One region of the Bradyrhizobium sp. 18BD genome, then DNA from elsewhere that is predicted to be linked to it. Evidence: riboswitches for the same ligand, from Rfam matches in the RefSeq annotation. Region 1 holds a riboswitch; the other holds the start of a gene.

The links. Region 1 has a riboswitch for cobalamin ahead of RAD16_RS18615 (DUF1636 family protein). Riboswitches for the same ligand answer to the same signal wherever they lie in the genome.
Region 2: another riboswitch for cobalamin. It lies ahead of RAD16_RS37445 (TonB-dependent receptor); the one in region 1 lies ahead of RAD16_RS18615 (DUF1636 family protein).

The regions. Positions count from the first base shown of each region.
Region 1 covers NZ_JAVAYL010000009.1:229,557-245,426, forward strand. The annotation lists gene cobM (precorrin-4 C(11)-methyltransferase) at 1-670, opposite strand, end outside; gene RAD16_RS18570 (cobalamin biosynthesis protein) at 667-1,035, opposite strand; gene cbiE (precorrin-6y C5,15-methyltransferase (decarboxylating) subunit CbiE) at 1,032-2,213, opposite strand; gene RAD16_RS18580 (cobalt-precorrin-6A reductase) at 2,224-2,970, shown strand; gene cobJ (precorrin-3B C(17)-methyltransferase) at 2,946-3,680, opposite strand; gene RAD16_RS18590 (precorrin-2 C(20)-methyltransferase) at 3,677-4,408, opposite strand; gene RAD16_RS18595 (precorrin-8X methylmutase) at 4,411-5,040, opposite strand; gene cobG (precorrin-3B synthase) at 5,040-6,203, opposite strand; gene cobN (cobaltochelatase subunit CobN) at 6,200-9,448, opposite strand; gene cobW (cobalamin biosynthesis protein CobW) at 9,448-10,482, opposite strand; gene RAD16_RS18615 (DUF1636 family protein) at 10,479-10,853, opposite strand; cobalamin riboswitch at 10,949-11,169, opposite strand; gene cobO (cob(I)yrinic acid a,c-diamide adenosyltransferase) at 11,210-11,845, shown strand; gene RAD16_RS18625 (cobyric acid synthase) at 11,851-13,299, shown strand; gene cobD (threonine-phosphate decarboxylase CobD) at 13,288-14,253, opposite strand; gene cbiB (adenosylcobinamide-phosphate synthase CbiB) at 14,265-15,206, opposite strand; gene cobU (bifunctional adenosylcobinamide kinase/adenosylcobinamide-phosphate guanylyltransferase) at 15,328-15,831, shown strand; gene cobS (adenosylcobinamide-GDP ribazoletransferase) at 15,828-15,870, shown strand, end outside.
Region 2 covers NZ_JAVAYL010000030.1:88,788-104,657, reverse strand. The annotation lists gene RAD16_RS37455 (Cj0069 family protein) at 1-491, shown strand, start outside; gene RAD16_RS37450 (hypothetical protein) at 684-1,265, opposite strand; gene RAD16_RS37445 (TonB-dependent receptor) at 1,328-3,562, opposite strand; cobalamin riboswitch at 3,673-3,885, opposite strand; gene RAD16_RS37440 (hypothetical protein) at 3,961-4,230, opposite strand; gene RAD16_RS37435 (hypothetical protein) at 4,305-4,562, opposite strand; gene RAD16_RS37430 (hypothetical protein) at 4,656-4,868, opposite strand; gene RAD16_RS37425 (hypothetical protein) at 5,205-5,381, opposite strand; gene RAD16_RS37420 (adenylate/guanylate cyclase domain-containing protein) at 5,488-7,224, opposite strand; gene RAD16_RS37415 (lytic transglycosylase domain-containing protein) at 7,551-9,737, shown strand; gene RAD16_RS37410 (hypothetical protein) at 9,813-10,166, opposite strand; gene RAD16_RS37405 (hypothetical protein) at 10,163-10,351, opposite strand; gene RAD16_RS37400 (PAS domain-containing sensor histidine kinase) at 11,534-13,516, shown strand; gene RAD16_RS37395 (response regulator transcription factor) at 13,525-14,184, shown strand; gene RAD16_RS37390 (response regulator transcription factor) at 14,281-14,667, shown strand; gene RAD16_RS37385 (tripartite tricarboxylate transporter substrate binding protein BugD) at 14,742-15,713, opposite strand; gene RAD16_RS37380 (threonine synthase) at 15,801-15,870, opposite strand, start outside.

The DNA of each region.
Region 1 (15,870 bases):
CCAGGATCAGCGCGGTGCGCTCCATCTCGGCGCCGACGGCTGCATCGAGCGTTGCGAGCGTCGCGCGGATGATGCGCTGGTCGGGCCAGCTCGCGCGCCAGACGATCGCGACCGGGCAATCTGCGCCGTAGTGCGGCGTCAGCTCGGCGACGACCTTGTCGAGCAGATGGATCGACAGATGGATCGCCAGCACGGCGCCGGTCGCAGCGAATACGGCAAGCTTCTCGCCCTCGGGCATCGCGCTGGCGCGGCCCGGCGTGCGCGTCAGCACCACCGTTTGCGCTAGGCCAGGCAGCGTCAGCTCGGCCTCCAGCGCGGCGGCTGCGGCCGAGAAGGAGGGAACGCCCGGTGTGACCGAGTAAGGAATCCCGAGCGCGCGCAGGCGGCGAAGCTGCTCGCCCATCGCGGACCAGATCGAGAGATCGCCGGAATGCAGCCGCGCGACGTCCTTGCCCTCGGCATGGGCGGCGGCAATCTCCGTGATGATCTCATCGAGCGACAGCGGCGCGGTATTGACAATGCGCGCGCCCGGCGGGCAATGCGCGAGCACGCCCTCCGGCACCAGCGAGCCGGCATAGAGGCAGACCGGACAGGCCGCGATCAGATCGCGGCCACGCAGCGTCAGCAAGTCAGGCGCGCCCGGCCCGGCGCCGATGAAATGCACGGTCATGCGCCATCTCCTTCAGCGATCGCCGCGGTCGCGGTGCGATCCTGCGAGACCACCCGCGTCGCAATCAGCCGCGCGCGAGGCCCTGCCGCTGCGAGCGCCGCGGCTTCGGCGACGGAGCCCGTGCCGAACTTGTCCGCGACGAGCTTTGATTGCGTTGGTGTCTCGACGCGCGCGAGCAGATCGGCCGGAACAGCCTTGATCGGCACACCGCATTCGCGCGCGAGCTGCTTCAACGGCTCCGCATCGGCCTTGTCGCTGACGGTCGCGACCGCCGCCAGGCCTTCAGTACCGCCGGCCGCCTGCAGCGCCTCGCGCAGCGACGCCAGCGTGACATCCGTCTTGAATCCGAGCCCGGCGACCTTCATCGGACCGCACTCCACTGCACCACCGGCCGCGCCGCCTCCCAGGAGCGATAGCGGCCGAGCGGACCGGCATGCGCGATCTCGACCCGCATCAATTCGCCGCCATGACGCTGATGCAGCTCGCCGAGCAGGGCTTCCGTCTCCAGCGTGACTGAGTGTGCAACGAGCCGCGCGCCCGGCGTGAGTCGCGACCAGATCGCCTCGAACATCGCACGATCGAGGCCGCCACCGATGAAGACGGCATCTGGCGCGTCCAGCGCCGCGAGAGCTTCGGGCGCCCTTCCCGTGACGACAGTAATCCGATGCGCCAATCCAAACGCGGCCGCATTGCTGTGAATGTTTGCGGCGCGATCCTCGCGCGCTTCGATCGCGGTCGCCGTCCCGCCGCACAGGGCCCACTCCACCGAGATCGAACCCGAGCCCGCACCGATGTCCCACAGCCGTTCGCCCGCACGCGGCGCCAGTGCCGAGAGCGCGAGCGCACGCACCGGTCGTTTGGTGATCTGTCCGTCGTGGACGAAGAGATCGTCCGAAAGACCGGAACTGCGGGGAATGCCCTGGCCTCCCCACGCCTGCAGGGCCACCGCAACCAGATTGCCGTCAAGATCCTCAGCAAACAGGTCGGCGCGATGCTGGCCAATGTATTCGCGTGGGCCGCCCAGCGCTGCGAGAGTCCACACGAGTGAGGCGCCCCATCCACGTTCGGTCAACCATTTCGCGAGATCGCCTGGGGCCTTCGCATCACGCACGAGACAAATGATCCGCGCGCCCGGCGCAAGGTGCGGCACGAGGCGCTCGAACGGCGCGGCATGGAGACCAAGGCAGGCAATTGTCTCGAGGCGCCAGCCAAGTCGCGCGGCGGCAAGCGAGAACGTCGACGGCGCCGAATGCGCGCCCCACTCGCCTGCTTCAAGCTTCTCGGCAAGGCTTGCGCCGGCGCCGTACCAGAACGGATCGCCCGAGGCGAGTACTGCTGTCGGCCGGCCGCGGCAGCTCAGCACGACCTCTGCGTCGAATGGCACAGGCCACGCGCGGCCGCGGCTTTCTACATCTGCAAGAGCGAGATGACGCTCACCGCCAAAAACAGTTTCTGCTTTGGCAAGCGCCTTTCGGCTTGCTTCGGACAGGCCTGCAAGGCCATCTTCGCCGATACCGATGATAGTCAGCCAGGGATCAGCCAAGGAATCAGCCATGACGCGCGCCCTTATTCTGGGCGGAACTGCCGATGCGAGCCTGCTCGCCGCGGCGATTGCGCGCGCCGGCATCGACGCCGTCTATTCCTATGGCGGCCGCACCCGCGCGCCAGCCGATCAGCCCCTGCCGACCCGCATCGGCGGCTTTGGTGGCGTCAGCGGGCTTGCCGCATACATCAGGCGTGAAGGCATCACGCATGTCATCGACGCAACGCATCCCTTCGCGGCCGAGATGAGCCGTCATGCGGTCGAAGCCTGTGCGGACACCGGCACGCCGCTGATCGCGCTGGAGCGCGCGCCCTGGATCAGAGCGGCCGCTGACAACTGGATCGAGGTCGCCGACGTCACCGCCGCGGTCGCCGCGCTGCCCGAAGCGCCCACAAAGGTGTTCCTCGCCATCGGTCGCCAGCACATCGCGCCCTTCGCGCGCAAGCCGCAGCACGCCTACACGCTGCGGTTCGTCGATCCGCCCGAAGCGCCCCTGCCCTTTGTAGCTGACGTGATCGTGTCGCGCGGACCGTTCACGCTTGACGGGGAGCTGGAGATGCTGCGCACGCGCGGCATCGCCTGGATCGTTGCCCGTAATTCCGGTGGCGACGGCGCCCGCGCCAAGATCGACGCCGCGCGTAGGCTCGGCCTGCCCGTGATCATGATCTCGCGGCCGCAATTGCCCGCGCGATTGCAGGTCGAGAGCGTGGCCGAGATCATGCAGTGGCTCGGTCATTCGACCCGCCTTGGCGCATAGACCCAACGGCCGACGCGGCGCGTCTGCGAGTTGCCGACGATGACAAGCGTGCGCATGTCGGCCATCTCGGGCGTCGCGTCGTTCAACATGACGGTCGTGATCGTCTCGTCGGCCGCGCTGATCGCGCGCGCGAAGATCACGAGGCGATCGCCACAACCGGCATCCTTCAAGACCGCGAGCGCACGGCCAAATCCTTCCGGCCGGCTCGCCGAACGCGGATTGTACATCGCAATCGAAAAATCGGCTTCGGCAGCAAGCCGCAGGCGCTTCTCGATCACCGTCCAAGGCTTGAGGTTGTCCGAGAGATTGATCGCGCAGAAATCGTGGCCGAGCGGCGCACCCGCGCGCGCAGCCGCAGCCAGCATCGCGGTGATGCCGGGCAGCACACGGATCGGAAGCTGCTGCCATTGCGGCGCCTGTTCCAGCGCCTCGAACACGGCCGAAGCCATCGCAAATACGCCGGGATCGCCGGAGGAGACGACGACGACCTGCCCGCCTTCGGCTGCAAGCCGCAGGGCTTCGCTCGCGCGCCGCAACTCCTCACGGTTATCGGAGGGATGCAGGGTGAGTCCGGGCCGCGGCGGCACGCGCGCGACATAGGGGGCGTACCCCAGAATGTCCGTTGCGGATGCGAGCGCGGCGGAGACCTCCGGCGTCACCAGCGCATCGCTGCCCGGCCCGAGGCCCGCGATGGTCAGCGTGCCGGTCATTCGGCGGCGTCCAGATGCCGGCCCTTACCGTGCACGAGCACGATCGCAAAATAAGGACAATCGGCGGCATCGATTTCGGCGAGCCGCAGCACCCGCTCGCCCGGCATGGTGCCGCGCTCGACCAGCCAGGCATCATCCAACCGGTCGGCAGCAGCGAGCGCACGGCGGACTTTCGCGAGATTGCGCCCGGTCTTCATGATGACCAGCGCATCGGAATCGCGCATGCGGCGTTCGAGCTCGCCTTCGGGAAGCGTACCCATCAGCACCGTCGTCACGTCGTCGCCGAGCGCGATCGGCTGGCCGACGCCATTCCAGCAGCCGACCATGCCGGGGATGCCGGCGATCACCTCGATCTCGACGCGCCCCTGCAGACGGCTGTGCAGATGCATGAAGGAGCCGTAGAAATAGGGATCGCCCTCGCAGAGCACGACGACGTCGACCGCGCGCGCAAGCCGCGCCAGCCGCTCCGCCCATTCGTCGTAGAAGCCGGCGAGCAGCTGGACGTATTCAAGACTGTCAAACGCGATCTCCGTCGTGACCGGATACTCCATGGGATATTCGGTGACGTCGGCCGCCAGCATGCCCTCGACGATGCGCCGCGCCTGGCCGGGCCTGCCCTTCTTGCGGAAATAGGCCACGTGCTTTGCGCCGCGCACCGTGCGATCGGCGCGCACGCTCATCAGATCAGGATCGCCAGGGCCGAGACCGCAGCAGATGATGCGTCCCATCTCTATTCGCTCCGGCTCGCCAGCGCGTTCACGGCGGCAACCGTGATGGCGGAGCCGCCGAGGCGGCCCTCGACCGTCAGCGCCGGCACCGGCGGATCGGCCATCAGCGCCGCCTTGGATTCGGCCGCGCCGACGAAGCCGACGGGGCAGCCGATGATCGCCGCCGGCCGCGGACAGCTTTGGTCCTCGAGCATATTGAGCAGATGAAACAGCGCGGTCGGCGCGTTGCCGATCGCGACGATCGCACCACTGAGATGCGGACGCCACAGCTCCAGCGCGGCAGCCGAGCGCGTGTTGCGCATGGATTGCGCCAGCGCGGGAACGGACTCGTCACTGAGCGTGCAGATGACGGCATTAGCCGCAGGCAATCTGGCGCGCGTGATTCCTTCGGAGACCATGCGGGCGTCGCACAGGATCGGTGCGCCCTTCTGGAGGGCAACACGCGCTGCCGTCGCCATGCCTGATGTGAAGCGGATATGAGCTTCGAGGCCGACCATGCCGGCGGCGTGGATCATCCGCACCACCACCTGCTCCTCGTCGGGCGTGAAGCGGGCGAGATCGGCTTCGGCGCGGATGGTCGCAAAGGATTGCCGGTAGATCGCCGCGCCGTCGGTTTCATAAGTATGCGGCATCAGTGCCCTCCCATCAGGATGGAGGGATTCTTGACGATGTCGTCGCGATCCAGGCCACGCAGGATAGGCTCATCGCGCGTCGATCCGCCGCGCACGAGGTCGAAGCCGGCGCCGGTCGCAACCAGCGTGACCGCGGCCGCACCGGAATGCGCGCAGCCCTTGGCACAGCCGGAGACGTGGAGCCGCGCGGCCGAGCCGATATTCGGCGCAAGCGCCGCCGCCAGCGCGCGGGTGTCGGCATGAGCCTCGCGGCAGCGCGGCGCGCCGCTGCAGGCGATGACGCGCAGCGCCGGATCGTAGGCCTCGGTTATGAGGCCCGCCGCCGACGGCATCGTCCGCTTGCCTTCGCTCAGCACCATGCGCCAGGGCGTCATGCGTAGCGCATGCCCGCAGCCAGCGAACTGGCTGAGCGTCGCATGCGGCATTTGCCCGAAGGCGACGCCGACCATCGCACCTTGCGGATAAAGGCCGGGGCGCGCCGCAGCCATGATCGGCGCCGGCTCGGCCTCGCCACGCAGCGTCTCGGGCAGGATGGCACCGGCGGCGAGATGCGCCGCCATGCGGCCGCGCCCGCCTCTCGCACCGCCCAACGTCACGAACCAATGGGTGAGCGCGAGTGCAGCGGCCACGGCTTCGCCGCGCGCAACGGAGCGGCCGAGCTTCGCACCATCAGCCCGCACCAGGAGGCCGCCGGCACGATCACGCTCGATCCGCACATCCGCGGAATCGCCTGCCAGCACGCGCGAGGTGCCGTCATCGATGGCAAAGCCGAACTTCGTCGGAAGCGCGAGCGCGCAGCCCTCGAGCGCCTCTTCAAGCTCCGCAGCAAGCGATTGGCTCTCGTCACCATCGCGCCAGAACGGTGTGACGATGATGTTCCGCCGGGATTCGGTCTCGGTGTCCGGATCGAGCAACGCAAGCTGCGCAAGACCGTCAAGCAGCAGGCGGTGGCTGGTCTCAGTGACGCCCCTGATCTGGAGATTGGCGCGACTGGTCACGTCGATCAGACCATTGCCATGGCGCTCCGCCAGATGCGCAAGCCCGGAGATCTGCGCTGCATCGAGCCTCCCGCCGAACGGGCGCACGCGGACCACCAGCCCGTCGCCCGATTGCATCGGGCGCAAGGCACCGGGACACCAGCCCTTGATCATGGACGCGCTCATGATGCCTCCCGCAGCGCAGCCGCAATCGAGTTGCGGCGCGTTCGCCAGAGCGAGGCTTCGTGCAGGCGCGTGAAGCAGATCTCCATCGCCGCGAGTGCCGCCGGATTTTCGCGGGCCATGAAGGTGCGAACGTCGGCATCGCCGAGCGTCGCGTCATAATAGAGATCGAACAGGTGCGGCGGCACGGCATCGGCCAGATGCGCAAACGCCGCCATATGTTCGAGCGTCGCGGTAATCTCGGCGGCACCGCGAAAACCGTGGCGTATCATGCCGGCGATCCAGGCCGGATTGGCCGCGCGGGCGCGGACGACGCGAGAGATCTCTTCCGTCAGCGTGCGCGCGTGCGGCTCGTCGGGGCGCGTCGTGTCGAGATGATAGAGCGAGGGTCCCGTCGCGCCGAGATGAACTGCGGCCGCCGCAATGCCGGCTTCATGCGCGGCATAGTCGGCCGCAAGCAGCAGATCGGTTTCCGGCAGATCCTGGACGTGAACGAACGCGTCCGCAGATGCAAGGCGCTGCTCGATGCCGATGCGATCCGGCTTGATCTCGCCATCGGCGGAGAACGCCCAGGACGATGCCGACAGCCAGGCTTCGCCGGCGGCATCGCGGGTCTCGGGCGTAAAGGCATCGGGGATCGCAGAGAGGCCAACACCATATTGACCGGGGCGCGGCGCGAACACGCGGGAGGCGCGATGGCGATACGGATTCTCCTCGCCCTCGTCTTCACGGCTTGCGAGCGCTGCTGTGGCGGCGTCGAACAATTGCGCAAGACCCGCGAAGACATCGCGGAACAGGCCTGAGACCCGCAGCGTCACGTCGATGCGCGGGCGGCCGAGCTCGGCCGGCGCGATGATGTCATAGCCGGTGACGCGGCCGGAGGCGTGATCCCAGCGCGGCGCAAGGCCGGCGAGATGCAGCGCCATCGCAAACTCCTCGCCCGCGGTGCGCATCGTCGCCGAGCCCCAGAGGTCGACGACGAGGCCCTTCGGCCAATCGCCGTGATCCTGGAGATGGCGGCGCAGCAGCTCTTCCGCGAGCTTGATGCCCTGCGCATGCGCCGACGGCGTCGGCACCGCGCGGGGATCGACCGCGAAGAGATTGCGTCCCGTCGGCAGCACGTCCTGGCGCCCGCGATAGGGCGAGCCGGATGGTCCCGGCGCAACGCGCTGTCCTGCGAGCGCCGCACGCAGCGCGTCCCGCTCGGCATCGCCGCAGGCGCCGCGGCCGAACACGTGCAGGCCGTCGCCGAACTGGCTTTCCTTGAGATCGCAGACGAAGCGATCGATGCGCGGGATCGCTTCGGCGGGCGCGGCCGATGCATCGAGACCGAGATCGTCTTCGAGGCCTGCTGCGCGCGCCTCGTCGCGGATCGCGGCGATCAGGCGCCGGCGGCGGGCGGGATCGAGACCATCGGCGGTCGAATATTCGTCGAGCAGGCGTTCGAGCCGGCGCAAGCCTTCCGGCACCGCGGATATTTCCAGCAGTGGCGGCAGATGGCCGATGGTGACGGCACCGATGCGCCGCTTGGCCTGCGCAGCCTCGCCGGGATCGTTGACGATGAAGGGATAGATGATTGGGAGATCGCCGATCAGAGCTTCGGGCCAGCAGGCGGACGACAGCGCCACGGATTTCCCGGGCAGCCATTCCAGCGTGCCATGCGCGCCCATGTGCACGACGGCATCAATCCCCTGCCCGCGAAGCCAGAGATAGAAGGCGACATAGGCGTGGCGCGGCGTGCGGGCGAGATCGTGATAATCGCTATCGCGTGTCACCGCATCACCGCGCTCCGGCTGGACCGCGATGATCGATTGGCCGCACGCGACGGCCGGGAAATGGAACGCGCCATCGCGGCAGCTCGGATCGCTGTCCGGCGCCCCCCAGGCTTGTGCGAGATCGTCCTGCAAGGTCTGCGGCAAACGCGCGAGCGCCGCGCAGTAATCGGCGACGCTCCAGGTCAGATGCTGATTCAGCAGCGTCTCGCCGAGCGCTGGGACCGGCGCGACACCGAAGCCGGCCTCCGCAAGATCGGACATCAAGGCCTCGACGGAAGCCAGTGCATCCAGACCAACCGCATGCGCGATCTGGTGCGGGCGACCCGGATAGTTCGAGAGCACCATGGCGACGTGCTTCTCCGCAGCAGGCTTTTCCGCAAGGCTCCGCCACGCCGCGACGCGCGCGGCGACAGCCGTCACGCGTTCCTCGTCGGCCCGATGCGCGAGATGCGAGAACTGCAGATCGGAATCGCGCTCCGCGGCGGATTTGAAACTCACCACGCCCGTGAACACGCGGCCATCGACCTCGGGCAGCACAACATGCATCGCGAGATCGCCGGGCGACAGGCCGCGCAGCGACTCCGCCCAGTCCTCGCGCCGCGCGGTCGAGAGCGCGACCTGGAACACGAGGCAAGACGCCGCATCGAACGGCGTCGTACCGTCGTCACCGATGGCGGAGAACGCCGTCGCATTGACGATCGCCGCCGGAGGATTCTTCGCGAGATGCTCACGCAGCCAGTCCGCAACACCCGCAGCTTTCAGCGAGGTGGCGAACACGCCGTACGCGTCAAATCCCTTCTCGCGCAGCGCCGCGATCAGGGCATCGACCGGGCCGGAGTCCGCGGCAGTGAGATAGGAGCGATAGAAGGTCACCAGCGCCCGCGGCTTCCGTTCACTGGCTGTCGGCGCGGCAATGACACCGCGCTCCGGATCGTAGAAGCCCATTTCAGGCACGGTCATCTCGCCGACGACCGGACCGGCATAGAGGCCTGAGGCCAGCGCGAGCTGCGCGATCGCCGCCTGCGCCGCGACGGGACCGCCGGTGTCGCAGAGCACTTTGAGCCGCCGCAACGTCGAGACCGGCAAGGTGGAATACGAATCCAGCCGCGTGTCGTCGCGGCCATCGGCCGGCAGCACGGCCAGCACGATGTTGTGGTCCTTGGCGAGCTGCTGCAGAGCCGCAAGGCCATAGGGCCAATAGGACTCACCGCCGATCAGCCGCACCAGAATGCCCCGCGCCTGCGACAGCGTGCGCTCGATATAGGTATCGACCGACAGCGGATGACGCAGCTCCGCAAGATTGGCGAGCCGCAGCGACGGCAGGCTGCTCTGGCCGCGCCGCCAGCCGGCCGCAAACGCTGCAAGGTCGGAATCCGAGTACGAGAGCACCACGAGATCGGCCGGGTCCTGGCCGATGTCCCTTGGCGTCGCGGTCTCCTCCAGACCGCGGCTCTCGCGGAAGACGACGTGCATCAGACTCCCAATCCCGCCTTGATCGCGGCCTCGTCGATATCGCCGTGCTCGCCGATCACGACGAGCTTTGACTGCCTGTTGCCTGCGCCCCAGGGCTTGTCGAACTGGTGGCGCACACGCTCGCCGACGGCCTGCAGCAACAGGCGCATCGGCTTGCCTGCCACCGCGATGTAGCCCTTGGCGCGCAGCACGTTCTGCTCGCGCGCCAGCTTCTGCACGGAGGCGACCAGTGCGTCGACATCCGCCACTTCCGGAAGATCGATCACGACGGAGGCGAAATCATCGTGCTCGTGCTCCTCCTCGCCATCGTGATGCGAGGGACGCGCGGCGAGATCGTTCTCGGCGGCAGCGCCGAGGCCGAGAATGACGCGCGCATCGATCGCGCCGTCGGTGATGGGAAGCATCGGCACGCGGCGCGGCATCTCGGCGATGATCGCCGCCTTGGCCGCTTCCAACCCGGCCGCACCGGCAAGGTCCGCCTTGGTCAGCAGCACGATATCGGCGCAGGCGATCTGGTCCTCGAACACTTCCGAGAGCGGCGTCTCGTGATCAAGATTCTCGTCCGCCGCGCGCTGGGCTTCGACCGCATCCGGATCCGGCGCGAAGCGGCCGGCGGCGACGGCCTCGGCATCGGCGAGCGCGATCACGCCATCGACCGTGATGCGCGAGCGGATCTCCGGCCAGTCGAATGCCTTGAGCAAAGGCTTGGGCAAAGCGAGGCCCGAGGTCTCGATCAGAATGTGATCGGGCCGCACCGGGCGCGCCAAGAGCTGCTCCATGGTCGGAATGAAATCGTCGGCGACGGTGCAGCAGATGCAGCCATTGGCGAGCTCGACGATGTTCTCCTCCGGGCAGTTGGCGTCGGCGCAAGATTTCAAGATCTCGCCGTCGACGCCCTCGCTGCCGAACTCGTTGACGAGCACGGCGAGCTTCTTGCCGTTGGCATTGCTGAGCAGGTGCTGGATCAGCGTCGTCTTGCCGGAGCCGAGGAAGCCCGTGACCACCGTCACCGGGACTTTTGCAAGCGAGTTCATTCAGCGGCCTCCGGCAACACGGCAATGGGGGGAATGCGGGCAAGCGACTGCTTGCGGAAGATTTCGGGACGGCTGCGCCAGGGCACGAGGCCGTCGGGCGCGGCCGCATAGGCCGCGGCGCCGGCGACCACGTCCTGCGCATTCGCATCCGACAGGCGGCCATAGACATAGGACCAGCGGCCGGGCGCACTGAGCGCCACAGAGCAGCCTTGGCTGCATGCAGACAGGCATTCTACGGGAACCACGCTGACGCCCTCGGGCACGCCGGCCTCGAGGATCGCGCCATGCAGTCGCTTGCCCGGGGTGGTCTCGCCCTCGCCCAGCGTCTGGCCGGCGCGGCAGGTGATACAGACGTGAAGTGTGACCGTCATCGCCTCTTCCAGGATAAACAGCGGGAGGCGATGAGGCGCACGGACCCTGACTTGAGAGGCCGTTTCCCCGTCGCGGAACACCCCGTCCGCCGGTCCAAAACTCGTCCGCGCTGGCAGGTCTCCCGGCTTGCGGAGCAGGGTTTGGGCCCTTCGATCCCCGCCTTCCCGATCCCGCGAGGGATCAGTGGCTTTGGGCATCTCTCCGGTCACGGTCGCGGGGGCGGCTGCAGTTTGGATCAAAATCTTGCCGATTCGGACCCTATCGCATTCCCTCTTCGCCTGTCATAGGACAGGAACCAACGCCGGGCCACCATTTGCCCCCGGCCGCCTCTTGTCAAGCCGAAGGACCGGGTACGATGACGCCAGAACCGGATACCCAAACAGCTGAGGAAACCGACGCCCGGCACGCCCAGAAAATGGCGAAGAAGAAGGCCGCCCGCGACAAGATCATGGCGACCAAGAGCGGCGAAAAGGGCCTCATCATCGTCCACACCGGCGCCGGCAAGGGCAAGTCGTCCTCCGCCTTCGGCATGATCGTCCGCTGCGTCGCCCATGGCTTCCCCTGCGCGGTCGTGCAGTTCATCAAGGGCGCCTGGGATACCGGCGAGCGGCGGCTGCTCACCGGCCATTTCGGCGAGCTCTGCCAGTTCCACGCCATGGGCGAAGGCTTCACCTGGGAGACGCAGGACCGCGCCCGCGACATCGCCGCCGCGCGCGCCGGCTGGGAGAAGGCCAAGGAGCTGATCCTCGATCCGAACCTGCGCATGGTCGTGCTCGACGAGATCAACATCGCGCTGCGCTACGACTATCTCGACATCGCCGAGGTCGTCGAATTCCTGACGACGCAAAAGCCCGAGATGACGCATGTCGTGCTCACCGGGCGCAACGCCAAGGACGAGCTGATCGAGATCGCCGATCTCGTCACCGAGATGACGCTGGTCAAGCATCCGTTCCGCTCCGGCATCAAGGCGCAGGCCGGCGTCGAGTTCTGAAGTCGATGGCACGCGCGCTGATGATCCAGGGGGCCGGCTCGGACGTGGGCAAGTCGCTCATCGTCGCCGGCCTTGCGCGCGCCTTCACGCGGCGCGGCCTGCGCGTGCTCCCCTTCAAGCCGCAGAACATGTCGAACAACGCCGCCGTCACCGTCGATGGCGGCGAGATCGGCCGCGCCCAGGCGCTGCAGGCGCTCGCCGCCGGCGTCGAGCCGCACACCGACATGAACCCGGTGCTGCTCAAGCCCGAGACCGATGTCGGCGCGCAGGTCGTCGTCCACGGAAAACGTATCGCGACCGCCCGTGCGCGCGAATACGCGGCCATGAAGCCGTCGTTGATGGGCGCGGTGCTGGAGAGCTTTGAGCGGCTGAAGGCTCGCGCTGATCTGGTGCTGGTCGAAGGTGCCGGCAGCCCGGCCGAGGTCAACCTGCGCAAGGCAGACATCGCGAATATGGGCTTTGCGCGCAAGGCCGACGTGCCGGTGGTGCTGGTCGGCGACATCGACCGCGGCGGCGTCATTGCGCAGCTCGTCGGCATCAAGACGGTGATCGATCCTGACGATGCCGCGATGATCCAGGGCTTTGTCATCAACAAGTTCCGCGGCGATCCCACGCTGTTCGACGACGGTTATAGGCTTATTGCGGAAAAGACCGCGTGGCGCGGCCTCGGCGTACTGCCCTGGTTTTCGCGCGCCGGCGAGCTGCCGGCCGAGGATGCGCTGGGCCTCAGTGACTCGCGCAAGCCCGGCCAGTGCAAGATCGCCTGTCTCGCGCTGTCGCGCATCGCCAATTTCGACGATCTCGATCCGCTCAAGCTCGAACCCGGCGTCGATCTCGTGATGGTGCGCCCGGGCGAAGCGATCCCGGGCGATGTCCGCCTCGTCATCATCCCCGGTTCAAAATCCACCCGCGGCGACCTCGCCTTCCTGCGCGCGCAGGGCTGGGACATCGATCTGCTCGCCCATCACCGCAGGGGCGGCCACGTGCTCGGCCTCTGCGGCGGCTATCAGATGCTCGGGCAGAGCGTCGCCGATCCCGATGGCATCGAAGGCCCTGCCGGCGACACACCGGGCCTCGGACTTCTCGACGTGGCGACAGTGATGAGCCCGCAAAAGACGCTGACGCGTGTCGCGGCCGTGCATGCCGCCACCGACCAGCCGATCGCGGCTTACGAAATCCACATCGGTCGCACCTATGGGCCCGATCGGGCCCGCCCGTTCGCGAAGCTGAACGGCGAGCCGGAAGGCGCGATCTCCGGCGATGGCCGCGTGCAGGGCAGCTATCTGCACGGTCTGTTCACGTCGGATAATTTCCGCAAGGCTTATCTGGCAAAACTGGATATTCCAGCCGGCAACGAGCCCTATCACGCCAGGGTCGAAAGTGCGCTCGATGCCCTCGCCGATCACATCGAAAAGCATCTCGATGTCGAAGGCCTGCTCGCGCTAGCACGCTAGAACCTCGGCGAGGCGCTCCCATTCGGCTTCGCTGCCGGGAAGCCCGAGCCGCAACCATGTTGGCTCTCTGGAGAATACGCGCGACCAGATGTGGCTGCGCGCCAGCTTTTCCTGCGCGGCGCATGCATCTGGCGTCTCGTAGAGACGAAATAGCGGTGCACCGCCAATGAGCGTCCAGCGCTGCGCGTGCGCCATCTCGTCGAGGCGAACACAGTCCTGGGTGAGCCGCGCGGACGTGGCTTCGGCCCAGGCGCCGTCACGCAGGGCGCGGCAGCCGATTGCGATTGCCGGTCCGGACACGGGCCATGGGCCTGACAATGTCGCTAGCTTGTCGATGTCGACCGCATTGCCGATTGCGAACCCAAGCCGCAAGCCGGCGAGGCCATAAAACTTTCCGAACGAGCGCAGGATCAGCAGTCCCGGCCGATCCGCTTCCGGCGCAAGCGAGAGCTGCGGAACGGCATCGGCAAAGCTCTCGTCGGTCACGAGACGGCCGACGCGCGGCAGCAGCGCGAGCAAATCCGTTGGCGCAAAACTCCGGCCATCGGGATTGTTGGGATTGACGACGATGGCGAGGTCCGCCCCTGCCAGCGCGTCGAGTTGCGCGACCTCCTGGACATCCCAGCCCGCAGCCGACAGCACGCCGGCATATTCATTGTACGTCGGCGCCAGGATGCGCGCGCGGCCGGGCGCAGCGAGCTGCGGCAGCAATTGAATGGCGGCTTGCGCACCGCCGAGCGCGACGACCGGCGCGTTCGTGCGATAGGCGTGCCGCGCCGCCTGGTGCAGCGCCTCGATCTCGGCGCGCGCCGGCAGCGCGCTCCATGCGCGCGCGCTCACCTCGCCCACGGGATAAGGCACCCGGTTGATCCCGGTCGACAGATCGATCCAGTCCTCTGAGCGTCCGCCAAAACGCTGCTGGGCCAGATCGAGATTTCCACCGTGCTCGCGCATGCCCTGTTCTTTCACGCGAAGGCGAGGATCGCAAGGACGCCGGCGAGCAGCAGCATGGCGCGGCGGTAGACGGTCAATCCCTCGGCGATGTCGGCGGCGAGCGGGTCGCGCTCACCTTCGTTGAGCCAGGGCTCGTCGGTCGCGCTGCCGTGATAGATGCGGGGGCCGCTGAGCCGCACGCCGAGTGCGCCGGCCATTGCCGCTTCCGGCCAGCCGGCGTTGGGCGAACGGTGATGGCGCGCATCCCGTGTCATGCACGACAGCGCCTCCGATCGTCGTGGGGCCAGCAGCACGAACAGAAAACCGGTCAGGCGCGCCGGAATGAAGTTAGCGACGTCGTCGATGCGCGCCGCGGCCCAGCCGAAGGCTTCGTGCCGTTCGCTGCGATGGCCGATCATGGAATCCAGCGTGTTGATCGCCTTATAGCCGAAGATGCCGGGCAGACCGAACAGCGTGCCCCAGAAGACCGGCGCAACGATGCCGTCAGAGGCGTTCTCGGCGAGGCTCTCGATCGCCGCGCGTGCGATGCCGGCTTCATTGAGCGCCGCCGGATCGCGGCCGACGATGCGCGAAACAGCTTCTCGTGCGGCGGCGATGTCACCGGCCCGCAACGGGTTCGCGACGGCAGCCACGTGATCGTGCAACGAACGCAAAGCAACCAGCGGCCAGGCCAGGACGCCGACCAGCACGATCTGGATCCAGCCCCATGGGAGCATGGACTGCAGCACCGAGCCGAGTGCAACGGAGATCGCGATCACCACAAGCGCTCCGGCGATACCGGCGGCACGGCGGAGCGCCGGCGTAGCGGCCTCGCGATTCCAGGCGGAATCGACGGCGCCGATCAGCCGGCCCAGCCAGGTCACGGGGTGGCCGATCCGCGCGAACAGCCATGACGGCCAGCCCAGGAGGGCATCCACCGCCATCGCCACCACCATCGCGCCCGCAAAGCCCAAACCCGCCTCCTGTCCCGCCCCTGTTGCGCAAAGCCAGCGGCGAGCGCAAGCCCCTACCCGCCTGATTTCGGCTTTGTCTTTGGCCGCGTTTGGTGATTAGTCACGCCCACAGGAGAGTTTGATGGCCGTCATCTTGATCACGGGCGGAACGCGATCGGGCAAGAGCAAGCGTGCAGAAATGCGCACGCGCGCCTTCCCCGGGCAGCCCGTCTACGTCGCGACGGCCGAGGCGCTCGATGCCGAAATGGAAGCACGCATCGCAAAGCACCGCGCGCGGCGCGGAACCGACTGGATCGAGCGCGAAGTGCCGCTCGACCTCGTGCCCGCGCTGGTCGCAAGCGATGGCGGTGGCGCGAGACTGGTGGACTGCCTGACGCTGTGGCTCTCCAATTTGATGCACGCCGAGCGCAACTGGGAACGCGAGGTGAGCGAGCTCGCGGGCGCCCTGCCCCGCCTGAAGAGCCCCGTCGTCTTCGTCACCAATGAGGTCGGCCTCGGCATCGTGCCCGACAATGCCTTGGCGCGCAGCTATCGCGACGCCGCCGGGATCATGAACCAGATCATTGCTGGCGTCGCCGACGAGGTCGAGTTCGTCGTCGCCGGCCTGCCGATGAAGCTGAAATGATGCCGCGCGCCGACTTTCTCAAAGACATCGTCGCCGATC
Region 2 (15,870 bases), on a different contig from region 1:
TTCCGCTCGAGGCTTTCTTCGCGCGCTGCGAACCCTATTTCGGCTGGGGCGGCTGCATCATCGATCAGCCGTTTCAACCCCGCCTGCCCGACGGGATGATCCGTTGCTACATGAGCGGACCCAAGGTCGCGGGCTTCGGGCATCAATTGATCAAGGCCTTGATCCCGCCGCCGCCGCAAGGACCTGATGCGCCCGAGGCACAACCGGGTCCGCGGATCATGCACGGGCCGGACGCGCCGCAATTCCAGGCGCTGCGGAGGCTGATGGAGGACGAATGGACGCCGCAGATGATGAAGCTGCTGGCGATCGACGAGGCGTCGCTGCCGGTGATCTGGGACGCGGACTTCCTCTACGGGCCGCGCGATGCGGCCGGCGCCGACACCTACGTTCTCTGCGAGATCAATGCGAGCTCGTGCTTCGCAATCCCCGAGGAGGCACCGGCGGCGATCGCACGGACGGTCAGCGAGCGATTGGTGAGCGTGAGCCGATAGTCCGGGTTTGTCGCAGACAGACCACGGTCCGATCATCGCCATGACCGGACTTCAGTCTCGTAGCCTGGATGGAGCCACCGGGTCGGCGCGGAGCGCCGCCCGATGACAGGCTCCGCGCAATCCGGGGTCTTTGTCACAAGCAACACCGGTCCCGGATTTCGCTGCGCTCCATCCGGGCTACGGGACCTCCGCTCAGGCCGACATCGCGCCCTTGCGGCCGAACGGATCGACCAGCCGGACGATCTCGCAGACGGCGACGAGGCCGCCGAGCCAGGCGGCGCTGGTCAGTCCGATCCGCGTCACGATGGCCGCGGTGAAGGCGCCCTCGCCGCCCAGGAACGGCGTCGCGGCCAGCAGCGCCAGCTCGTAGGTCCCATAGGCGGCGACGAGCGTGGCGGCCAGCGTCAAGAACGTGCGGCCCCGCGGCAGCGCGCGGAGCAACGCGGATGAGACGGCCGTGGCCACCAGCGCGGCGGCGCCGATGACAAAACCCCAGGCGATGGTGCTGCCATCGACGGGATAATGCAGCACGCCAAAGCCGATGCTCTGGTTCACCAGCCAGGCGCCGATGACGACGAGCAGCGCCGGACGTAGCGGCAGCATCGCGGCGGCGATAACGGCGAAGGCGGCGAACGGCGTCGCGCAGGCGAACGCAAAGCTTGCCAGCGCACATGCCACCGTCAGCAGCGCAAAGCCGAACATCGGCGCAAGGCGGGGTGTCACCGGATGCAGCCGGACGCGGTCGCCGAGGGACGGCAGGATGTCGAGAGCCATAGATGATCTCCTTCTGTTTGAAGTCTAGTCGATTTGAGGGCCTGTGACAGCCCCATCGCGTGTCAGAACGTGGCGCCGGCCTTGAGCAGGTAGGTGCGGCCGGGCAGCGGATAGGCGCTGAAGCGGCCGTCGGTAAACGTGCTGGCGATGGCATAGTCGTAGTAGAGCGCGTTCAGCACGTTGTTGACGCTGAGCGACCAGAAATAGCGCTCGACCTGGCCGCTGAGCTTGAGGTCGATCGTGCCATTGGCGGGGATCGGCTTCTGGGTTCCCGCCTGGTCATTGTCCATGCGCCGCTCGCTCCAGAAGCGCGCGGTGGCGTCGAGCACGACATAGTTCTGCCAGATGTTCCAGGTGACGCCGGCACTTGCGGTGTAGCGCGACACCAGCGGCACGTCGTTGCCGGCCCAGACGCCTTCGCGGAACACGGCCCGCGTCACGGCCATGCCGGAGCGCAGCAGCAGCGTGTCATTGACGCGAAAGGACAGGCTGGTCTCCGAGCCGTAGCGGCGGGTCGGGTCGAGATTGGTGTTGTAGAACAGGACCGGATTGAAATGGATCTCGTTGGTGAGGTCCATCAGGTAGAGACTGCTCTGGAACTGCAAGCCGCCGCCCTTGATGCGCAGCCCGCCCTCGACGTCCTGCGAGGTCTGGGTCTTGAGCTGGAATGTCTGCGGGAGCGAAGCAAAGGTCACGGGATCGAACGACGGGCCCGACGACACACGCTCGTCGACATCAGGTGTGCGGAAGGCCCGCGCGGCACGGCCGAACAGCGAGAACATGTCATCGAGACGATGCTCGGCCCCAAGATGCAGCGCATATTGGGTCTCGTTGCTCGTGAGCCGGAGCGCGCCGATATCGGCGTTGAACGGAGCTGCCGCATCGAAATTGTCGCGCGCGGAAAGACTGATGCTCTGCACCCGCGCGCCGTAGGAGATGTCGGTGGTGGGCGCAACACCCAGCGCATGCTGGAAATAGCCCGCGACCGTCTGCTGCCGGAGGTCGTAATTGTGCCACGGTGCAAGCCTCTGCCCGGCGCCGCGGTTCTGCTGAAAGCTCGCATCGTAATAGTCGATGCCGGTCAGGAGTTGCGACGGCATGCCGAAGGCAAGGCTCTTCACGCTGAGGCGCGGCGTGATCGACCATGTCGTGAGGTCGGCATCGACATAGGTCGATGTGAAGAGAGCCGGGACCGGCGCCGGACTCGAGAAGAAGGCACTCTGCTGCTTCTTGTCGCGCACGCCGCCGTCGACGATGAGATCGACGCCGTTGACCAGCATCTTGGTGAATCCCGCGGTCGCACTATAACCTTGCTGGTTGGCGTAGTTGAAGGGTGTGCTCGTTCCCCGCCGGCTGGTTGCGAGCTCGTCGAGGCCGATGGAGGGATCGACGGTGCGGCCGCCGGGCAACCGCAGTTCCTGATTGTCGCCGGTGACGGTGAGGAAGGCGGTCAGGCCGGGCGTGGTGTAATTGAGATTGCCGACGCCGTTCTCCTGAACATAGCGATTGTTGTCGCGGTAGCCGTCGGTCCTGACGGCGTTGCCGTAAAACGAGGTCGACCACGGGCCTGAATTGAGCGAGGTCGAGACATTGCCGAGCGTTGTTTTGAACGCGCCGAAGCCAGCCTCGATGCGTGCGGTCACGGGCGGTCCGCCGACGCCGTTTTTGGTGACGATGTTGATGACACCGCCGACCGCGTTGTCGCCGTAGAGCACCGCGCCGGAATTGCCGCGGGTGATCTCGATCCGCTCGATGGAATTGAGCGGAATGGTGGAGAGGTCCACCTGCGCCATGTCGATGTCGTTGAGCCGCCGTCCGTTGACCAGCACCAGCGTGTTGGCGGTGGCAAAGGCGCCGAAGCCGCGCAAATCCACGCTGGTCCTGGCGGCGACCGGCCCGCCATAGAGCGTCGTGAGCTGGGCGCCCGGGACTTGCGTCGCAATGATCTCGGCGAGCGATTGCGACGGCGCATGCGCGATATCTCCCGCCGTGATCACGGTCGTGGCGGCCCCAACGATGCCGCCATAGCCCGCGGCAGCCTCGCTGCCGGAGCCGGATGCCGGTGCTGCTCCGCCTGGGGCGGCACGCGGTGCCGGGCGCCGCCTCATTGTGTTGCGCTCGCCCGTCGCCCTGGCGCGGGTGCGGTTCTGGTCGTCAGGCCTGGTCACTTCGACCGGCGGCAGTTGCTCCGCGGCGGCCTGCTGCGCATGGGCGATGGCGAGATCGAGCGAAGAGAGGGAGACGGACGCGACGAGGCCGGCGCTAAGGCGCCTGGCGGCAGAGACAATACGAGACACGGTTTGAACCTCGGTATGACGTCAGTGGCACGTCACAGCGAACGAGGTTTTCGGAGCGATCGATTGCTCCGGTGAAACCAATGTCTGTACTCCCCGACCGACATCTTCGCGTGTGACCACGGCTGACGGCAGGTCTCCTGGCTCGCGGGTCGTTACCGCTCCGTCGCCTTCCCAGGACCGAGATTCCCAGTGGCATGAGACGAAGGATTCACCGCTTACAGTTGCGGGGGCAGCCATGGCATTGAGAAAATCCACATTGGGAAAATCCCGCACCACGTTCCCTTTTGATCTCCGTGAGGAGAACCGTCACGGATCAATCTACGGGGCGGGCAAGCAGAGAGTCAATCGGCCGGTTGCATGGGCGTCGAAGCACCGCACCGAAGATTGCGCTGGCGCAATCAGGCCGGCTCCCTCTCGCCATGCGTCGTGATCATCGCCCGCTCGCCGGCATCGACTAGCTGGCTGATGCCGGTTCGACCTGCGAGCGCGCAGCGAATGATGTTCTCGGCAACCGATTTGCGGAAGCCATGGTCCTCGCCGCCGGGGCGATTGCGGCAGACCCGGTCCAGCGCCAGCTTCATGTTGATCCGTGTGCGGGTGTCGAAATGCTCGCTGATCATTCGCATGGCCTCGATCACGTTGATGACGAGGCGGAAACGCCCCGGCATCGGCCGGGTTCCAAGAATGGATCGTGCTACGCTGCGTTGGTTACGCCCGCCCTCTTGACTTCAAGACGGGCGAGCTACGCCCGCCCTCTTGGCCGCTGCGCCTGGGCCCAGGCCGCCGTGACATCATGCGGGGGAACGTCAATGCGCTTGATCGGGGTCAGCTCGCCGGATGCGGAGATGATCACGGTTTCCTCGCGGCGGCAGCGTGGGCAGACGAAGCGGACTTCGTACGGCTGCGCCGACCAGCTCGAGCGTTTCACATTGGCTGCCATCGGCCATGCCTCGCACTGCGAGCATGACACCAGAAACCGACCGGGATCGAGCATACCCATTCCAAAGGACTCCGCGTCCTGCCCGCCCCCTTCAATGACTAACCCATGTGAATCGTTCCGGTGCTCCCGCACCGTCAGCACGGAACCGTCCCCTCAGTGCGCGCCCTTGAGGGTGCAGGAGGTGGTGCAGGTCACGGTGGTGCCGTGGTCACACGCCTTGCAGGCTGCCACGCACTGGTTCATGTCGCGGGGATTGTAGGAGCTGTAATTCCGCGCCGGGCAGGCAGCGGTGGAGCCGGTGATGTCCTGTCCCGGATTGCAGGCCGCCGTCATCAGCGCGAGGATGAGTACTGCAACAACACGCATGGGATCGCCCTGCAAGAAACGCCGCCAAGGCGGCGACCACGAGGCACGTTGTGTTGCAACGGACCCCGGCATTCCCATCGCAAGGAACGACGCAACGCAGCGTGCCCTCGCATCCCCAGGATGCGCGCCAAACGTTAAAAACGGCTTTCGGCCGCGCAGCGCCCGCAAGCCTGCGATGGTTGCTCGCATCCTGCAGCGGGTTGCATGTCCGGGGCTTACGTCAGGCCACGACCTCGCGCTCGCAGCCAGAAGCAACCGCTGTTCAAGCAGCAGCCTCTAGGCAACGACCGTTTTAGCAACAGCCATTTAAGCAGCAGACATTTAAGCCGCAGCCATTTAAGCAGCAGCCCTGGACGCGACCGCGCGCCGCGTCTCGTTCGCCAGCTCGTAATAGTGCCCGGCGAGCTTGAGATAGAATTCCCGCTTGTTGCTTTCGGTGGCGAGCTTGGCGATCAACTCACATTCGGCCGTGAGCGTCTCAAAGCGTTCCAGCCTGTCCTCAAGTTCTGTCATCGGCGTGTCCCCATTTAACGCCTTAAGGACACTCAACCTAAGCCCGGCAAATAGGTCACGGCAAACATCGTTATGGACTAGTATCAATTATTCCGGAGTAGTCCGGCTATTTGCTGTCCATCCGCCAGGCCCCGTCCCAATCGGCCGCCGGCGGGCTCGACACGAACTCGCCGATGCGGGCGAGCATGGTCCGCGATGGGCCGTCGCCCGGCACGCTCTCCAGCGCGGCGTTGAAGGCCGCGCGAGCCTCGTCGAAGCGGCGGTCGCGATAGGCGGCAAGCCCCTCGGCATAGTGCTTGCGCAGAGCCTCTTGTGCCCCGGCCAGCGCGCCTGCCCTGCCCATCACCTCGAAGATCGCCTGCGGCGCGCTCTGGCCGGCGACCGCCAGGCGATCGATCTCGCGCAGCTCGAGATGCGCGCCGATCGCGTCGGCCGTCGCCTGTGCGATCAGGATGCGGGTACCGTAGACCTTGTTGACCAGTTCGAGCCGCGAGGCGAGGTTCACGGCATCGCCCATCACGGTAAAACTCATCATCAGCTCGGAGCCGATGCTGCCGGTCAGGACCTCGCCGGTGGCGATGCCGATGCGCAGGTCGCAAGGAGCCGGCATGGCGCGGATGCCGAGCAGGTCGGGCAATTGCTTCTGCAGCGCCGGCACCTGGTCGGCCATGTCGATGGCCGCATTGCCGGCAAGCAACGCCGGCTCGCTCTCCTCGATGAAGGGCGGGCCCCAATAGGCCATGATGGCGTCGCCGATATATTTGTCGATGACGCCGCGATGGCTGCGGATCGGCGCGGACATCACCGTGAAGTAGCGGTTCATCACCTTGACGAGGCCGTGCGGGGTCATGCCCTCGCTCATCGAGGTGAAGCCGCTCATGTCGCAGAACATGATCGTCATCACCCGCCGCTGGCCGTCGATGGCGACCTCCGGCCGGTCGATCAGCCCCTGCACCACCTTGGGGTCGATGTAGCGGCCAAAGGTCTCGCGGATGCGCTCGTTGTGCCTGAGCTGCTCGACCATGCGGTTGAAGGCGGCGGCGAGCTCGCCGATCTCGTCCTGGGTCGAGACGGTGATGGGCTTGTCGAAGCGACCGGCCTCGACCTCACGGGTGCCGGCGAGCAGCAGGCGCACCGGGCGCGTGATGCCACTCGAGACCAGCAGCGCAAAGGCAAATCCGACCACCGCCGCGAGGATCGTAATGACAGCCGAGATGATGATCGTCTGATGCTGGCGCCCGATCACCGTCGATGTTGAGGAGAAGACCTGCTTGAGCATGTCGGCGCGAATGCCGTCGATCCTCTGATTGAACTGGTCGCGCAGGGCGTCCAGATGCTCCAGCGTGCCGCGCGCCTCCGGCATCTGCTTGGCATCGATCTGCTTGAGAAGCGTTGCGTGCGCCTCGGTCATGCCCTGGCGCAGCTCGGTGACGGCGGTGTCGATGCGGGTGTCGATCCGCGCCAGCGCGGCATTGTCCGAGGGCGTCCTGGTATCGTCGATGATCGCGTTGATGTGGCTGCGCGCGTTCGAAGTCTCCTGCTCGATCCTGCGGTCGGCTTCCTCGAACTCTTTCAATCGCGCCGCATAGGCCTCCTCGTCGGGAGCCTCCTGCATCTTCATCATGACCATGCGCCGCAGCGCCACCGACCGCTCCAGCGAGCGGATATTGGCGCGCGCGAGATCGCCATAGGCCGGGATGTAGCGGTTCGTCAGCTCGTCCAGGAGGACGCCGACCTGGCTCGACATCACCATCGACAGGATCGAGGTGACCAGCATCAGGATGATCAATCCGAGGGCGATGCCGACGATCTTGCGCCGGATCGACTGGTTGAAAAGTGGCATGAGCGACGGGATAAAGGGCTGAAAGGACCGGCTGGGAACTCAATACACCGGATTTGGCGGTGGGAACACGCGCAATCTGGCCCTCGCGGCGCCCCTGACCGCACACAACCGTCGCGCGGGCCCTATTCGTTAACAAAGGTTAAAGCCATTACCCTTTCCGTCATTTCGGAAGTTCCCGAGTTCCCATCCGTATTTTGCCGCATTGTTGAACGAGCGTGAGGAATGCGAAACGATGTCATGACATCGTTTGGTGGTGTCGTTCTGATTCTCAAGCCGCATGTCGTCGCGGACCTTGGTTTGTAGTGGTTTCGCAGGGGGACCATCGAATGAACCAGTGCCTACGCTCGCTCGCGTGTGTCGTTGCCGTGGCCGCATTGGCCCTCCTTCCTACTGAGCTGGCAGCGAAGAGCAGTCACAAATCGTCGGCGTCGAAGAAAACGCATGAGGCGAAAGCCGGCGGCAAGCAGCGTCACGCTGCCGCGAAATCGCGCCACGGCAAGCATGCCGACGCCAAGCGCAAGTCCAAGAAGGACGATGAGGTTTCGGACAAGCCGGCGGCACCGCCGCTCACCGGCGATCTCGCCGCGCTGAAGGACGCCATCGATCTCGCGCGCAAGGGCAAGAGCGACGATGCGAGCGCGGCGCGCGACCGCATCGCCGACCCTGCCGGCCAGAAGCTCGCCGACTGGTTCATGCTGCGCCATTCCGAGAGCACCGCGCCATTCAAGCGCTACGCCGGCTTCCTCGCCGCCAATCCGGACTGGCCGAGCAGCGCCCTGCTCCGTCGCCGCGCCGAGGCGCGGCTGTGGCAGGAGAAGAGCGATGCCGCCACCGTGCACAAATTCACCATGGACCGGCCGACCAGCGCCAAGGGCAAGTTCGCGCTCGCCCGCGTGCTGCTGGGCGAAGGCGACAGCGACCGGGCCACGCGCCTGGTGCGTGAGGCCTGGCGGACGGAGGAATTGTCCGAGCACAGCGAAGAGGATTCCTACGAGGCCTTCCACGATCTCCTGACTGCTGAGGATCACCGCGCCCGCATGGACAAGCGGCTCGGCGCCAAGGACTATGCCGGCGCAAGGCGCGTGGCAAAACGGCTCGGCGAGGATGCGCTCGCGATCGTCAAGGCCTGCGCGGCCGTCACCGGCAAGGCGAACAAGGCCAAGGACTATCTCGACGACGTCTCGACTGAAGCGCGCCGCGATCTCGGCTATGTCCTCTGCCGTGCGCAATGGCATATCCAGAACGACCGCATCGACGACGCAGCCGAGGTGATCCTCGCCGCCGCGCCCGACATGATGGCAGCACAGGACACCGACGCCTGGTGGCGCGAGCGCCGCCTGCTGGCGCGAAAGCTGCTCGACCAGGGCAAGTCCAGGACCGCCTACGACGTGGTGCGCGCGGCAGCCGTGCCGGCGATGGAGGTCTACCGCGTCGACTATCATTTCATGTGCGGCTGGATCGCGCTGCGCTATCTCGACGATCCCAAGACGGCGATGGTGCATTTCGCTGCGATCGACGAAGGCTCGGCCAACCCGATCGCGCTGTCGCGCGCCCATTACTGGCGCGGCCGCGCCGCCGAAGCCATGGGTGCAACCGCCGATGCACGCATGAGCTACAAGGCCGCGGCGCGCTATTCGACCGCCTACTACGGCCAGCTTGCACGCGCAAAGCTCGGCATCGACCGCATCGAGCTGCGCCCGCCCTCGCCGGTGCTGGCCGCAGCCGACACGCCGGCCTCGGATGAGCGCGTGCGCGCCGCCGACATGCTCTACGGCATCGGCGAGCGCGACATGGTGTTCTATTATGCCGAGGATTTCGCCAAGGAGAGCACCGATGTCGCCGCGCTCGAAGCGCTCGGCGAGCTCGCCGGCCGGCGCAACGACGCGCGCGTCATGCTGGAGGTCGGCAAGTCGGCGCTGGCGCGCGGGTTCGCGCTCGACCATTACGCCTTCCCGACCATCGGCATCCCCGAGCACAAGCAGGTCGCGCCCGCGATCGAGACCAGCGTGATCTATTCGGTGGCGCGCACCGAGAGCTCGTTCGACCAGCGCGACAAGTCGGCGGCGAACGCGGTCGGCCTGATGCAGGTGACGCCGGAAGCCGGACGCGACACCGCAAAACGCTTCGGCCTGACCTATGACTGGGACAAGATGGTCTCGGATCCCGTCTACAACACGCAGATGGGCGCGGCCGAGCTCAGCGCGCTGCTGTCGGAATATCGCGGCAACCAGATCATGACGTTCGCCGGCTACAATGCCGGCCGCGGCCGGGTGCGCGAATGGGTGCAGGCACGCGGCGACCCGCGCGACCCCAATGTCGATCCGATCGACTGGGTCGAGCGGATTCCGCTGTCGGAGACGCGCAACTACGTCCAGCGCGTGATGGAGAACGTGCTGGTCTACCGCGCGCGGTTCGAGGGCAGCGGCATGGTCGCCGACAAGAGCGATCAGCGCGTGGTGACGCACGAAGTCAGCGCAACGGCACCCGTGGCGGCCGCAGCACCCGCTCCCTAGTCGACGCCACCGGGGCTGGACGCGGCGTCTGCCAGGTCACGTTGCTGCGGCTTCCGCGCGGGTACGATCGCGCAGCTAGGTGTCACCTCCTTCCGTCGTGATCAGGTCGCGACCGTCCAAATATGCGCCGGTCAAAACTCTCGCGAAGGTCCAGACCTGTATCGTGTAGCTCCAGCACGAAACGGCACTCAGCACCGCCAACATCTCGATCATGTTTCCGGCGGCGTTCCCGGCAGCCGGCTCTCTGTGCCCAGGCATCGACCAGGGCATCAACAGCGTCACGAATTCGCCCCGGCGGTAACAGTCATAGTCACAGTAGCGGCGCTGTGTCCGCACATGCCGGACATAGCCGGACCGGATCGACCGCGAGCACGTGCTGCACGTCGCCGCGCTTGGCGGGGGCTCGTGATTGACCAGCATGAACTTCATGAAGCCGCCCTCACGCGATCTTTCGCCAGGGCCTCGCAGAACATCGCGTAGCATTGATAATCGCAGTACGGCAGACGGGTCGGCATCTCGCGGAGATAGCTGCCGCTGATCGGCTCGCAGCACTGCATGCACCGCGCCTGCCGGAACGGGGTCCGGCCGTTCACCAGCACGAACGCGAATCTCATGTGGCACCTCCCAGAGCGAAGCAGTAAACGCCGTCCAACGGAGACAGTGCTGGCGGTGGAGCGCAAAGATGGTTTCGGCCGTCCGGATTGTCCCTGTTTCGCTCCACTTTTTGCGGCGGGACCGGAATGTATCTTCCGTCCTCCCTGCGCCGCGCATAGATCTGGCCGTCGACGTACTTGATGTCGGTCGGATAGCAGTCAGCGCTGTTGCAGCAGCTGAGACTCGGATTATCCGGCATGTGCCAGGTCGAATAGAACTTTTCGTGCAGGCCCTGGTCCTGGGGTGGGTGCTGGCGATGAACGGCGCCGTGCCCGGTCTCCTGCGCCTGGACCGTCGCGGTGGAGCAGAAGAGAACGATCGAGCACAAGAGCTTGCATGGGCGGTTCAAGGCACGGGCTCCCGGATCAGAGCTTCGGAACGATGTCAGCTCTCCAATTCAGGCTTATGCGAACTGCGCCCGGAACAACCACCGGCGGTCGCGTTCGCGGCGTGTGCGGAAACGATCGACACACTTCTTGGAGCAGAGCGCCGTGCGCCACGAGTAGTGGCGGATCAAACCAAATTTGCCGCCACACACCGCACAGCCATTGACTGAAGAGCCCCCTTCGGACTCGGATAGGCCACGCTCAGGAAGTACGGATGCATCACACATTGCTGTCTCCCACTGTTGCTTGCGCCTTTGCCAGTTCGTTCCGTTCGACCTCTCGCAGGTCGCGAATTGCGACGATCGCGGTTGCGTGTCGAGAATTGCGGTGGCTCCGTCCTTGATCGTGCCTGTCGGTAAGACCTCGGCTTCAGACCGGCTCTCGTGCACGCGCTACGATCGGCTGGTCGACACTCCCGATTGGTCGTGAGGGTAGTCTGCCCGGCACGAAGCGCTCAATTGTACGGAGGTAAAATGGCCGACATGACTAGGATTACGGGAGCTATACCTAGGTTTGTCCGTAGTCGCCCGGGGCTCCCGAACTCGTCATGTTCAACGAGACCGCGCACGATGCTCCCGCTGCACGGGTACCGTGAAAACTCTGCGGAGAAGCGCCGTTGCCGCGCCGCGCTGGCCAAGGCAGCGAGCGGTCAATCCACAGGCGAGCATCACCCCAATCCGACTTTGGCCGGAATTGCTCCTCTCGCGGCAACGTGCTCTACTCGCGTACAAGCAGAGAGCGCCGGGAGCGTCTGCGATGAAGCCTGGCCGGGCAGCGACGTTCGGGAAGTCAGCCGCGCAATTCCTAGCCGGCTGCGTCAAGCAAACTGTCACCGCTAAGCCGCACACCGAGCCCGATGGCGGCTTGCTCGAAGCGGTCAAGCAGTGGCAGCAAGTCTTCGAGCACAATCCGGTCATGTACTTCATGGTCGATCCGGCCGGAACCGTGATCAACGTGAACACGTTCGGCGCCGCGCAACTGGGCTATACGGCCGCAGAGTTGATCGGCCGATCGGTGCTGGATGTCTTCTTCGCGGAAGATCGCGACTTTGTCCGCGCGTGCGTCGCACTGTGCCTTGAGACCGTCGATCAGTCCCACACCTGGGAGATCCGGAAGGTGCGCAAGGACGGCTCGGTGCTATGGGTGCGCGAGAACGCCAAGTCCATGCTGCGGGCCGATGGCGGACCGATCGTGTTGGTCGCCTGCGAGAACATCACCGAGCGCAAGGAAGCGGAGAATGCTCTGCGACAGAGCGAGGCTTATCTCGCCCAGGCGCAGGAATTGAGCCACACCGGCAGTTTCGGCTGGAGGGCCGCAACCGGCGAGATCACATGGTCCAAGGAGACTTATCGCATCTTCCAATGCGACGAGGGAGCCAAGCCGCGGATTCCCGTCATGCTCCAGCGGATCCATCCGGAGGACCGGCTCGCGGTGGAGCGGACCACGGGTCGGGCGGCGCGCGAGGGAAAAGACTACGATCACGAATATCGGCTCGTGATGCCCGACGGCTCCATCAAGTACGTCCGAGCGGTGGCCCGGGCCACGCGAGATTCCGCCGGTTGCGTCGAGTTCGTCGGATCGGTGACCGACATCACGGCGACCAAGGAGGCAGAGCGCAGGCTGCGCGAGAGCGAACAGCGCTTTCGTGACTATGCCGAAACCGCGTCTGACTGGTTCTGGGAGACGGGGCCAGACCACCGCGTGACCCTGGTATCAGAACACTCCTATACCGTCACCGCCCCCATGGGCCTGATCGGGCTCACGCGTTGGGACATTGCTCCGGACGCCGATCTCGAGCCGGAAAAATGGCGACAACATCGGGCGGCGCTCGACGCCCACGTTCCATTCCGCGACCTGGTGTATCGCAGCAAGGACCGCAACGGGCAGCAGATCTATGTCCGGACCAGCGGCAAGCCGTTCTTCGATGCCGGCGGGAATTTTCTGGGTTATCGTGGCGTCTGCACCGACGTGACCGCGGCCATCCGGGCCGATCAGGCCGAAGACGCGTTGCGCAAGGCCCAAGCCGAACTCGCCCATGTGACACGCGTCACGACATTGGGTGAACTGACCGCTTCAATCGCCCATGAAATCAACCAGCCTCTCGCTGCAGTGATCGCAAACGCCGATGCCTGTCTTGCCTGGCTGCAGCGCAGTCCGCCCGATCTCAAGGCGGCGCGCCGCTCCGTGGAGTGGATCACCGAGGACGGCAAGCGTGCCAGCGACGTGATCCGTCACGTTCGGGCGCTCGCCAAGCGGACCGAAATCGAGATGGTTCCGCTCGACGCGAACCTGGTCGTGCGCGAGGCCGTCGCGCTTGTTCAGCGCGAAATGGCCAGCCACGCCGTATCGGTGCGAATGGAGCTGTCATCGGGCCTGCCCAAAATCTTTGGCGATCGGATCCAACTGCAGCAGGTCCTGATCAACCTGATCATGAACGGGATCGAGGCCATGGAAGACGTCCATGACCGCCCGCGCGAGCTGGCGATCCGCTCGGCAGCGGACGGCGAAGGCGCGATTCTGGTGAGCGTCGCCGATCGCGGCGTTGGCATCGGTGAACAGGCGATAGACCGCCTGTTCACGCCGTTCTTCACCACGAAGTCCGGCGGCATGGGCATGGGGCTGTCGATCTGCCGCTCCATCATCGAGACCCATGGCGGACGACTTTCCGCCGCTCCGAACCAGTCGGGCGGCGCGACGTTTCAGATCACCCTGCCCCTCCATCGAGAGGAAGCATCGTGACCGAGCGCATGGAGCCTTCGCCGCCGCCGGAGAACGCCGATCAGCCGATCGTCTTCGTCGTCGATGACGACGCCTCGATGCGCCGCGCGCTCACCAACCTCTTCGAGTCGGTCGGCCTCAAGGTCGAAGCGTTCGGCTCGGCGCCGCAGCTCCTCCAGGCCAAGCCGCCGCAAGTGCCCAGTTGCCTCGTGCTCGACATCCGCCTGCCCGGAGCCAGCGGCCTTGACCTGCAGTCCGATCTTGCCAAGGCCAATATCCACACGCCCATTATCTTCATTACCGGTCACGCCGATATTCCCATGACCGTTCGGGCCATGAAAGGCGGCGCGATCGATTTCCTGACCAAGCCGGTCCGCGACCAGGACATCCTGGACGCAGTCCAGGCCGCCATCGAGCGAGACCGCAAGCGTCGCGATCTCAATAAGACGGTCTCGGACGTCAGATCACGCTTCGAGTCACTCAGCTCGCGGGAGCGCGACGTATTGGCACTGGTGACATCAGGCCTGATGAACAAGCAAGTGGCCGCCCAACTCGGATTGGCGGAAATCACCGTCAAGATCTATCGCGGCCATATCATGCGCAAAATGGGCGCGAAGTCCCTGGCCGACCTCGTGAGAATGAGTGAGGCGCTCGGGATTCGGCCCAGCCGGTCCGACGTACAAACCTAAGTATGAGTTTGCAATGGTGAGTGGCAGGTCCACCTTGCATGGTGAGGTTGGGCCGTAGCGACGGCAAGCGCAATCCCCGGGCGAGGAGCGGACGTCTTGTCAGCGGCTTCGGTCATTTCGGTGCTTGATGACGACCCCTACGTGCGGGCGGCGATCAACAATCTCCTGGAATCGCGCGGGTATATCGTCCACACATTCGCCTCCGCCGACGAGTTTTTGAGCTCGAGAGATTCCAACCGTACCTCCTGCGTCGTCGCCGACGTGCAGATGCCGTTCAAGACCGGAATCGATCTGTTGGCGCAGATGCGCACGCAGGGTTCGGCTACGCCGTTCATCTTGATCACGGCTTTCCCCGACGAGAGCCTTCGCATGCGTGCGCTCAAGGCCGGAGCAACCTGTTTTCTCGGAAAGCCGTTCGCCCCCGCGGAGTTCATGCAATGCCTCGAGCAGGCGCTGGCAGCAGGCGACAAGATCATGGAGTAATTGCCCGGCGGCCACCGAAGGCGATGCTGGACCGCGACGATGACCGCCGACATGGGAGAAGCACGCCGCGCGCCTCAGTCCACCTTGATGTTCGCCGCCTTGATCATCGGCCACCATTTGGCGATCTCGGCCTTTTGCCGCGCGCCGAGCGCCTCCGGCGTGAGCTGGTCCTGCGGCGTCATCTCCAGGCCCTGACTTTCGAGCTGCTTCTTCACGGCGGGATCGTTCAAGGCCTCTACGGCCGCGGCGTTGAGCTTGGTGACGATCTCCTTCGGCGTGCCCTTCGGCACCCACATGCCCGACCACAGCGTCATGTTGAAGCCTTTCAGGCCCGCCTCCTCCGCGGTCGGAATCTCCGGCGCCGAGGCGAGGCGCTTGTCGTCGGTGATGGCGTAGGCGCGGATGGTGCCGGCACGGACCTGGTTGATGGAGTTGGAGGTCTGGTCGACGATGACGTCGATCTGGCCGGCGATGAGATCGTTCAGCGCCGGCGCGGTGCCGCGATACGGCACGTATTGCAGCTTGATGCCGGAGACGCTCTCGAAATAGACGCCGGCGATGTGGCTGCCGGAGCCCGCACCGGCGGTGCCGGCGGTCGGCGGCGACGGCCGCGATTTCAGCCACTCCAGCAGCTCCTTCAGCGAAGTCGCGGGCACCGCGTTCTTGCTGACCACGATCATCGGATTGCTCGGCAGCAGCACCACTGGCTCGAGGTCGGCGACGAGGTCGTATTTGAGCTTGTAGACGGCACCGTTGGCGACGTGGGTGCCGAGATGGCCGAAGGAGATGGTGTATCCATCAGGCGGCGATTGCACGGCGCGGCCGACGCCGATCGAGCCGCCCGCGCCAGTGACGTTCTCGATCACCAGCGGCTGGCCGAGCGAGACGCGCATCCGTTCGGCGAGCACCCGCGCCATCGCATCCGACGGGCCGCCGGCCGCGAACGGCACGATGATGGTAATGGGGTGCGAGGGATAGTCCTCGGCGCGCGCCGCGCCGGTGACAGCGAGAATACCGATCAGCCCGGCCCAGACGGCCTTCTTCATTGTCTTCTCCCCAACGATGTCGTTCTTGTTTTTATCTCTTCCCGCGTACGGGAAGAGGGCTCGTTCGTGAAGAGACGAAATGACGCGCTAGAACTGCGAAAAATCGATCGGCTTGTGACGGTCCAGCGTGCGGGTGACCGGCGGCAGCGGATATTTC